3 regions of the Methylorubrum podarium genome follow, and region 1 is predicted to be linked to each of the others. Evidence: riboswitches for the same ligand, from Rfam matches in the RefSeq annotation. Region 1 holds a riboswitch; each other region holds the start of a gene.
The links. Region 1 has a riboswitch for cobalamin ahead of ABS772_RS08330 (TonB-dependent receptor). Riboswitches for the same ligand answer to the same signal wherever they lie in the genome.
Positions count from the first base shown of each region.

Region 2: another riboswitch for cobalamin. It lies ahead of ABS772_RS10425 (CbtB domain-containing protein); the one in region 1 lies ahead of ABS772_RS08330 (TonB-dependent receptor).
Region 3: another riboswitch for cobalamin. It lies ahead of ABS772_RS19465 (TonB-dependent siderophore receptor); the one in region 1 lies ahead of ABS772_RS08330 (TonB-dependent receptor).

Region 1 is NZ_JBELQE010000050.1:72,496-75,740, forward strand. It holds gene ABS772_RS08315 (hypothetical protein) at 1-147, opposite strand, end outside; gene ABS772_RS08320 (hypothetical protein) at 266-742, opposite strand; cobalamin riboswitch at 1,289-1,490, shown strand; gene ABS772_RS08325 (hypothetical protein) at 1,485-1,613, opposite strand; gene ABS772_RS08330 (TonB-dependent receptor) at 1,612-3,245, shown strand, end outside.
Region 2 is NZ_JBELQE010000060.1:21,421-24,665, reverse strand. It holds gene cobO (cob(I)yrinic acid a,c-diamide adenosyltransferase) at 1-145, opposite strand, end outside; gene cobU (bifunctional adenosylcobinamide kinase/adenosylcobinamide-phosphate guanylyltransferase) at 142-675, opposite strand; gene ABS772_RS10435 (MarR family winged helix-turn-helix transcriptional regulator) at 757-1,233, shown strand; gene ABS772_RS10430 (DUF1772 domain-containing protein) at 1,220-1,642, shown strand; cobalamin riboswitch at 1,699-1,899, shown strand; gene ABS772_RS10425 (CbtB domain-containing protein) at 1,943-2,122, shown strand; gene ABS772_RS10420 (CbtA family protein) at 2,155-2,919, shown strand; gene ABS772_RS10415 (DUF1636 domain-containing protein) at 2,912-3,245, shown strand, end outside.
Region 3 is NZ_JBELQE010000100.1:7,215-10,459, reverse strand. It holds gene ABS772_RS19465 (TonB-dependent siderophore receptor) at 1-1,972, opposite strand, end outside; cobalamin riboswitch at 2,081-2,289, opposite strand; gene ABS772_RS19460 (DUF2778 domain-containing protein) at 2,644-3,245, shown strand, end outside.

The DNA of each region.
Region 1 (3,245 bases):
CATGGTGCGTCCGACGGCCGAGGTGTTCGGCGCGTAGATGGTGGATGCCGGATCGCCGCCGGTGCCGGTCTGAGCCGGTGCCTGGGCGAAGGCGGGGGCGGCGAGGACGGCCGTGAGGGCCGCAGCGGAAAAGAGACGTGCGATCATCGGTGAACTCCCTAGGAGTTCCAACGCGGTAGGCTCCCGACGGTTCACGTGCCCGCACGGTCGCGGGCCGCCCGCGATGCATATATCTGCGCTCGCTGTTCGGCGATGGGCATTGCCGTCAGTCGGGCCAGCGGATCGCCGCCTCGCGCAGTCCGAGCAGGCGCGCCTCGTCCAGTCCGAAGGAGCGTGAGGCGTCGAAGACCTCGCCCGAAACGCTCACCTTGCAGACCTCGTTGAGGGCACCTCCGGCGCAATGGGACAGGGCGCGCTTGCGACCCGAAATCTCCGCCGCGCCGACGCGGATCAGGAGCTTGCCTGCCATCCGGGCATCGCCTGCCGCCTCCCCCGGTAACAGGCCGACGCAGGTGATCTCCTCCTCCGTCGCGTAGACGAGGTGACAATGATCGAGCGTGACGCGCTCGCCGATATGGTGCCGGGCCGTCTCGAAGAAGGCGGCGACGTCCGCGGGCGCGTCCAGTGCCCACGATGCGGACGGGATCAGCAACCCGGTCAGCAACACTGCACATCCGATCCGCATGACAGCACCCTCTCGAACGATCCTGCCGATCGACTTTGCAATTTGCAGGCCGGACAAGGATCGGGAGCGAGGCAAGCGATCAAAACAAGTCGTTCGCTCGGCGTCAGCGCGTCTGGCCGCTCTGCGGCGCGTGCGTGTTCTGATTGTCGGTCGGACCGGTGCGCGTGAACGCGAAGACGATGACGGCCGCCATCAGCAGCAACAGCACGGGGAAAGCGTACATCCAGCGAGGCATCTCAACATCCAGGAGCGAAATCCGGATGGCCGGAACGCGTCACGACCGGAACTCGTGGCCGGAGATTTGGCTCCGCCGGATCGCGAAGCGGCAACATATGCGATGGATGCATGGCCGTTCCGACGCGCCGCCAATTGCATTGTGCAGTGCAACGTGAGAAAGAATGGTCATGCCGGATCGCGATGGCGTCGCGACCCTGCAGCCCTTCTTGGGCGTTTCCTCCCTAGACTTCGGGCCGTCCTTCGGGACGGCCTTTTTTATTTCCGTCAACGCTCGAAGCCGTCCGCAGCGTGGTCGGGATCGTGGACCCCGCGGCATTCGCGCACAACGATCGGTGCCGGACGCATTGACCCCGGCGCCCCCGAAGCCGTAGCTTGGCCGTTGACGGTTCCCGCAAGGGATCAAAAGGGAACGCGGTGAAGGGCTTTTCCGAGCTCGATTCCGCGGCTGTCCCCGCAACTGTGAGCGGAGAGCCCCCCATCACCACGTCACTGGGCATGCCTCGCCTGGGAAGACGATGGAGGGCGACGACCCGCGAGCCAGGAGACCTGCCGTCAGCCGTGGTCACACGCGAGCCATGCCGGGCGGGGCGTCCCAGCAGGTGTCGAGACGCTTGAGGCCCATGGCCTGAGGCGGATCGGCCTCGGTCGCGGTGACGTGCCACCGTTCGTCCCGAGGCTTCGTCTCCATCATGTCGTCCTCTCACCGCCGCGCCCGCGGCCGGTCTCTCCTGCTCGTCGCCACCGCCCTCCCCCTCGCGCTGTCCGACCCGGCTCGGGCTCAAGAACCGCTCACGCGCCTCGATGAGATCGCCGTGCAGGGCGGTGCCGGGCTCGGCCTGCCGCCCAACGCCCCCGCCGATGCCGTCGGCACGGATTCCGCGGCTCTGCGGACCCCGAGCCTGACGCAGTCCTCACCGGTCGGGCTCAACCTGCGCACGCCGTCGCGCTCGGCGAGCCGCCTCGGGCTCACGCCGCTGGAAACGCCGGCGAGCCTCGACATCATCTCCGGCGAGACCATCCGCCTGCGCGGGCAGACCAGCGTCCTGGAGGCGGTCTCACAGAACGGCACCGGCATCACGGCCTTCGGCTCGCCGGGATCGGGGATCGGCTTCTTCACCGCCCGCGGCTTCGCCGGCCAGAACTCGATCCAGACGCTGTTCGACGGCACCCGGCTCTATGTCGGCGCCAACACCGTGACCTTCCCGTTCGATACCTGGAACGTCGAGCGGATTGAGGTGCTGCGCGGGCCGGCCTCCGTCCTCTACGGCGACGGCGCCATCGGCGGCATCGTGAACGTCGTGTCGAAGAAGCCGCTGTTCACGCCCCTCAACGTCGCCCGCTTCGGACTCGGCGAGGACGGCATCGCCCGCGCCGCAATCGATTCGACCGGGCCGATCGGCGAATCGCTCGCCTACCGCCTCAACGTCAGCGGCAACCGCGCCGACGGCTGGATCACGCCGGAGGGCGACTTCCGCAACCTCGCGGTCTCGGGCGCGCTGACGCTCCAGGCGAATCCGGATCTCGCCTTCACGCTCAGCCACGATCTCGGCTACCAAGAGCCCGCCCGCTACTGGGGGACGCCGCTAGTGAACGGGCGGGTCCCCGATTCCATCCGCTTCAACAACTACAACGTCCGCGACTCGAAGATCGCCTGGACCGACAACTGGACGCAGCTCCGGACCGAGTGGACGCCGTCGGCGGACGTGACCGTGCGGAACACCGCCTACCGCCTGCAGAGCCGCCGGCACTGGCGCGACGTCGAGCAGTATCGCTTCAATCCGGCGACAGGTTTGGTCGATCGCTCCGACTATCTCGAAATCTATCACAGCCAGGAACAGGTCGGGAATCGCTTCGACGCGACCTTCCGCCATTCGCTGTTCGGCTTCGCCAACACGTTCTCGGCCGGCTTCGACGTGAACCACGTCAGCTTCCGCCACACCAACAACTTCACCTTCACCGAGACGCCGACGAGCGTGCCCCTCAACGGCTACGACCCCGGCTTCTTCCCGCCCGGAGGCCGGGCGAGCCCGGCCTACGCGACGCGCACGAGCCAAGCCTCGGTCTTCGCCGAGGATCGGCTGTTCCTGACCGACCGGCTGTCGTTCCTCACCGGCGTGCGCTTCGATGCACCGCGGCTCTATCGCGAGGACCTGCGCAGCGGCGCGACCTTCGAGCGCTCGTTCCGCGCCCTCGGATACCGCTTCGCACTGCTCTACGAGCCGACGCCGGACACCTCGCTCTACGCGCAATACGCCACCGCGACCGATCCGGTGAACAGCCTGATCACCCTCTCGCAATCGCTGGCCGGGTTCGAGCTCTCGAC
Region 2 (3,245 bases), on a different contig from region 1:
CGAGCGCGGCCGTCGTCTTGCCCTTGCCGGGGCCGGTATGGACGATCAGCAGGCCCTTCTCGATCTTCTTGGAGGCGACCTCGGCGTCCTGCACCGCCTTGCGCTTGGCCATTTTTTCGCGGTGGCGGCTGTCGTCGTCGCTCATGCGGGATTCTCTCGTGAGGGTTTGACCGTCAGCGGCAGGCCCGCGACGGTGAGCACGACCCGGTCGGCGTCGCGGGCGAGGCGCTGGTGCAGCCGCCCGGCCGCGTCGCGGAAGCGGCGGGCCAGCGCGTTGTCCGGCACGATGCCGAGGCCGACCTCGTTGGCCACCAGCACCAGCGGGCCCGGCGCCGCGGCGCAGGCCCGCGCCAGGGCCTCGGTGGCCGCGTCGAGATCGGCCTCCGCCAGCAGCAGGTTGGTGAGCCAGAGCGTGAGGCAATCGACCAGGACCGGCCCGGTCGAGGCGGCCACCGCCTCCGGCAGGGCCGTCGGCACGTCGAGGGTGCGCCACGCGTCCGAGCGCCGCGCCCGGTGCTCGTGGATGCGGGCGCGCATCTCGTCGTCCCAGGCCTGCGCCGTGGCGATGTAGAGCCAGGGCGCGGGGCAGACCTCGATCAGCCGCTCGGCATAGGCGCTCTTGCCCGAGCGCGCGCCGCCGAGCACCAGGGTCATCCGGGGAGCGGCCTGAAGCATCCGTCCCCTTTGCCCCAGGGGCCGCTCCGGCGTCAAAGGCCACATATTGACAACATGCTGTCTAATAGACAATATGTTGTCATGTCATCGACGAGGAACGAAGCCGCGGACGCCGCGACCGCCCTGGTGCTGGAGATTTTCCGGTCCGGCGGCGCGCTGCTGGCCGCCGGTGACCGTCTGGTCGGGGATCTCGGCCTCACCAGCGCCCGCTGGCAGGTGCTCGGCGCCGTCGCGCTCGCCGCGCAGCCCCTGCCGGTCGCCCGCATCGCCCGCGACATGGGCATGACGCGCCAGGGCGTGCAGCGGACGGTCAACGAACTGGCGACCGACGGCCTCGTCACCTTCGGCGACAACCCCCACCACCGCCGCGCCCGCCTCGTCCTCCTCACGCCCGCGGGCCGGGACGCCTACGCGGCGGCGGCGGCGCGGCAGGCCCCCTGGGCGGCGGCGCTCGCCCGCGATCTCGACCCCGCGGCGCTCGAGGCGGCCCGCGCCCTGGTGCGGACCATCGGCGAGCGCGCTTGCGAACTTCCGGGAGACCACGATGCTGATCGGTGAACTGGCCCTCGTCACGGCGGCGGCCTTTGCCGGCGCGGCGCTCTATGTCGGCTTCGTGGAGCATCCGGCCCGGCTGGTCCTCGATCCGGGCTGCCAGTTGCGGCAATGGCGCCCGAGCTATCGGCGGGCGACGCGGATGCAGGGCGGGCTGGCGCTGGCCGCCACCGCGCTCGGCCTGCTCGCCTGGGCGGGAACGGGCGATCCGCGATGGGGGCTCGGGGCGGCGCTCGCGCTGGCCAACTGGCCCTACACCCTGCTGGCGATCATGCCGACCAACCGCGCCCTGCTCGCCACCGCGGAGAGCGATCCCGCCGTGGCGCCGCTGATGCGGCGGTGGATCCGGCTGCACGCGGTCCGCAGCGGGCTCGGTCTGGCGGCGGTCGCGGCCTTCCTGTGGGCTCTGCGGTGATCGCGTCGTGATCCGTCAGTCGGTGCGCGGCACGTTGTGCGTCCGCCCGCATCAGGCTATGACCGCCCGGTGACGGTGCCCCGGCGACGGGGTGAAAAGGGAATGCGGTGAGAGGTTTTTGAAAAAACCTCGATTCCGCGGCTGCCCCCGCAACTGTGAGCGGCGAGCTCCTGCCACGAGCCACCGGGCGATCCGGGAAGGCGGCAGGCGCGACACCAGCCGCGAGCCAGGAGACCTGCCGTCCGACCGCGTTTTGTGTCCTCGAACGCCGCCGGTGGGGCGGCCGGAGCCCGTGACCCGATGACGACAGCGACCCTTCAGACCCAGGCCGCCACCCGCTCGGCTGAGGGCGCCCGCGCGCTCCTCGTCGCCGCCTTCCTCGGCCTCGGTCTCGTCTTCGTGGCGGGCTTCGCCCCGGCGACGGTGCTGCACAACGCGGCGCACGATTTCCGCCACGCGCAGAACTTCCCCTGCCACTGAGCGCGCGCGTTCCAGCGGCTTCAAGCGGTTCCATGATCACCCGATTGCTGTCGGCGGCCCTCGTCGCCGGCTTCCTCGCGTCCGTCGTCGCGACGGGCCTGCAGCTCGCGCTGACCTCCCCGCTGATCCTCCAGGCGGAGACCTACGAGGGCGAGGGCGCGCACGCCGCCCTCGCGCCGTCTTCCGATGCCCCCTTCGCCGCGCTGATCGTGCCGGCCCACGGGGGGAGCGGCCACGATCACGGCAAGGCCGATGCCACCTCCGACGAGTGGCAGCCCGCGCCGGGCCTGCAGCGCATGGCCTTCACCGGGCTCGCCACGCTGGTCGGCGGCGTCGGCTACGCACTGCTGCTCGCGGCGGTGATGCTGGCCTTGCGCCGCGAGCCGACGCCGCAGAGCGGTCTGACGGTCGGCATCGCCGGCTTCCTCGCGGTGGCGCTCGCCCCCGCCATCGGCCTGCCGCCGGAACTGCCGGGCATGGGCGCCGCGCCGCTCGTGCTGCGCCAGTCCTGGTGGCTGATGACGGTGGTGGCGACCGGGCTCGGCCTCTACCTGATCGCCGTGCGGCGGGTGCCGCTGACGATCCTGGGCGGCCTCGTCCTCATCGTCGCGCCGCATCTCGCCGGGGCGCCGCACGCGGTCGATACCGTTTCCTCGCAGGTGCCGCCGGCCACGGCCGCGCAGTTCGCCGCGCGCTCGCTCGCCATCGGCTTCGTGTTCTGGGCGGTGATCGGGCTCGCCTACGGTTGGGCCTGGGGGCTGTTCGGCCGCGCGGCGGGCGCCCGTGCCCATGCCTGACTCCCTGCCTGATTTCCGGCCTAACCCCGACACCGCAATCCTGTCGGTCTGCACCACCTGCCGCGCGGCGGGCGACCCGTCCGAGCCGCGCGCGGGGGCCAAGCTGCTGGCCGCGCTCCTCGCGGAGGCCGAGCGGGAACCGGTGCCGGGCCTGACGATCGCGGGCGCCGAGTGCCTCTCGGTCTGCAAGCGGCCCTGCACCGTGGCGGTGACCTCGCCCGACCGCTGGACCTACGTCTACGGCGATTTCGACGCGCTCGAAGACGCCGGCGCGTCCGCCCGCACCCTCCTGGCGGGCCTGCGCCGCTACCTCGACACGCCCGACG
Region 3 (3,245 bases), on a different contig from region 1:
CGTTCCACGGGCCGGCCTGCACCTCGTGCACGGCGAGCAGGCTGCCGGAGTGGCGCGGCACGTTGATGAGCGGCGTGCCCACCGGCAGCACGTTGTCCTTGGTCACGAAAGCGTCGGCGTAGACGTAACCCGCCAGGATCTTGATCTCCGGCGTGATCTGGCCGGCGGCGGTCAGTTCGAAGCCTTCGCTCCTCACCGCGCCGGCGGCGAGCGAGAAGGCCGTGTTGTTGGGATCGGGCGTCAGCACGTTCTCCCGATCGACCCGGAAGGCGGTGGCGGTGAGCGCCAGGGCGCCCCCGTAGAGGTCGATCTTGGTCCCGACCTCGTAGCCGATGCCGGTCTCCGGCGCGAACGGTCCCGAGAGCGCCACGGCCGCCGCGTCGGGGCCGATATTCGGCCGGAAGCTGGTGCCGACATTGGCGAAGAGGGCGAGTTCGGGCGTCGGCTGGTAGACCAGGCCCGCCCGCGGGGTCGCCGCGAAATAGGTCTGATCGACCTGGGAGCGCGGGATGCGCTCGCGGAACGACTGCTCGAAGAAGTCGAACCGCACGCCGACCAGCGCCTTCCATTCCGGGCTCAAGGCGATCTGGTCCTGCGCGTAGAGGGCGGTGTTGGTGATCCGCTCCAGGTTGTTGCGCGGGATGGTGAGCGGCGGCAGCGGCTGGCCGTAGCGCGGATCGTCGATGTCGATGGCGTAGGGGCTCGTGCGGAAGTTCGAGCGGTTGTAGACGACCCGGCTGTCGGTGCTCTCGCGCTCGAAGCCGAGCAGCAGTGTGTGGCCGATGCCGGCGGTGTCGAAGCGCCCGACCACCTCCGCCTGGCCGATCGCCGTGTCCCAGCGGTAGTCGCGCAGGTTCCGGTCGCGCGAGACGGTGCGGTTGTCGGCGGCGATGGCACGGATCTCGGCGGATTCGCCCTCCAGCGTGCCGGTGTTGAAGTGGGTGGCGAGCCGCATCTGCCAGTCGGCGTTGAAGCGGTGATCGACCCGCACCTGCATCGTGTTGCTGGTCTGGTACGTGCTCTGGCCCGGCTCGCCGAGGAAGCGCGAGATCGGAAGAACCCCGAGCCGCCCGTCGAGGGCGATGACACCGCGGTCGAACACGATGCGGTTGCGCAGGAACTCGGTCTCGACGGTGATCCGGGTGTCCGGCGTGATCTGCCAGCTCAGGACGGGGGCCACCAGCAGCCGGTCGCCGTCCACGAAATCGCGGAAACTGCCCTGGCGGCCGGCGGCGAGGTTGAAGCGGTAGAGGAGCGTGCCCTCCTCGTTCAGCGCGCCGCCGGAATCGACCGTGCCGCGGACCTGTCCGAACGAACCCCACAGCCCGCCCATCTCCACGAAGCGCTCGCGCGTGGGCTGCTTGGTGACGATGTTGACGAGGCCGCCGGGATCGCTGCGCCCGAACAGGCCGCTGCCGGGGCCTTTCAGCACCTCGATGCGCTCGACGTTCTGCGTGTCCGGCGGGGGCGGCGTGCCGCGGTTGAGCGGAAAGCCGTTCTTGTAGATCTCGGAGGTGGTGACGCCGCGGATGGCGTAGCTGAAGACGGAGAGGCCGCCGAAATTGTTCTGCTGCGCCACGCCCGGCGTGTAGTTGAAGACGCGATCGACACGGGTCGCCGCGAGATCGGTGATGACCTCCCGGGGCGCGACGGTGACGACCTGGGGCACGTCGCGCTGGGGCGTGTCGGTCCGCGTCGCACTCACCGCCCGGTCGGCGCGGTAGCCCGGCGTCGGGCCGATCAGGCCGATCGTGCCGGACGCCGCCGTCCGGCCGTCCGGTGCGCCGTTGCCGACGCCGTTGCCCTGGCCGCGCCCCTCTCCCTCGACCGCCAACTCGTCCAGGGTGACCGAATCCTGTGCCCGCGCCTCCGCGCCGGGCAGGCCGGCGCAGAGCAGCGCGGCCAGCATCCAGCGCGGGCGCCGGGCCGGCCTTCCATCGATGACGGCGTACAGGCTCGTCCGAACTCTCACAGGGCGCGCTCTGGCTGTTCGGACGCGGGCCCGAGCGGATGCCGGGCCGGACGCGCGCTGGGGAACGCGCTCGCCGATCAGGCACGCCGCCGGAACACCCCGTCCGGGGGACATCGTCGTGCCGAGGCAGGTCTCCTGGCTCACGGGTCAGCGCCCCCGTCGCGGCCTTCCCGGTGCATGGCACCAGTGACCATCGGTGACGGGAACTCACCGCTCACAGTTGCGGGGGCAGCTTCGGCGTCGCGCGAACCGGCTTACCGAATTCCCTCTTAGCCCTCGGACATCCGCCCAAGGGAACCTTGGCAGGCGTACCTTCGCTGCGATGCGGCGAAGGGTCAACACGCGGCGGCGCGGAATGTAACAACGTTACACAGCCTGTGACCCGCGGGGCACGATGCGGCATCGGGCGGAGAGAGCTCGGTCTCGACGCGGCAGCGTTGGCCGTCATCCCGGCTGTCCGCCACGGCTGAACCTGACGTTCAGCGGCAAAGCTTTTTGACAGGAGGTGGCTGCGATTTAGGCAAGATTAACCAAGATCCCGTTCAATGAGGAAAGGCTTAAGGTTGATCATTCCCTAATCGGCGAAGCCATCTCGATCGTCGTTCTGGCACAGAGAGGCCGGGAAGACGGTGAGAGGCCGTGCGGGATCCGCGTTGTCGAGTACCGCCCGAATGGACATCGCCGAGCTCGTTCAGAGTCGCTCCGCCCGGCCCGTCGTCCGCCGTCGGCGCGGGCCGCCCCTCGCGGCGCTCGCGCTCACCGCCCTCGGCGGCCTCGCCCTGGCCGGCCTGCTGCAACCGCAGGAGACCGCCGCGCCCTCGCCCGCACAGACCGCGCAGGTCTCGGGCGAGGCCGAACCGGCGGACGCCGCGCCGGCCGCGCCCGGCGCCCTGGCCTGGATGCTCGACCCCGCGCCCGTCCTCGACACGGCCGGAAGCGGCTTCGTCCGACAGGCGCCGAAGGCCGTCGCCTTCCGGGCTCCGACCGCGCCGGAACCGCCCGTGACGCTCGCCGCCCTCCCCGCGGATCAATCTGTCGACATCGCGCCCTCCGCCGCGCCGCGCCCGGCCGCGCCGACGGCCCGCGTCGCGCTCACCGTGCCGCTGCCGATGCGGCGCCCCGAGGAATTCCGCTTCGAGCCGCGGACGCAGACCGCCCGGGCCGCGTCGAACCGGATCGCCACGGCACGCGCCTCCACCGAGCCGACCCGCAGCGTGTTCAGCGCCGCGGTGACCGACGACCGCTCCTTCTTCGAGAAGATGTTCGACCTGCC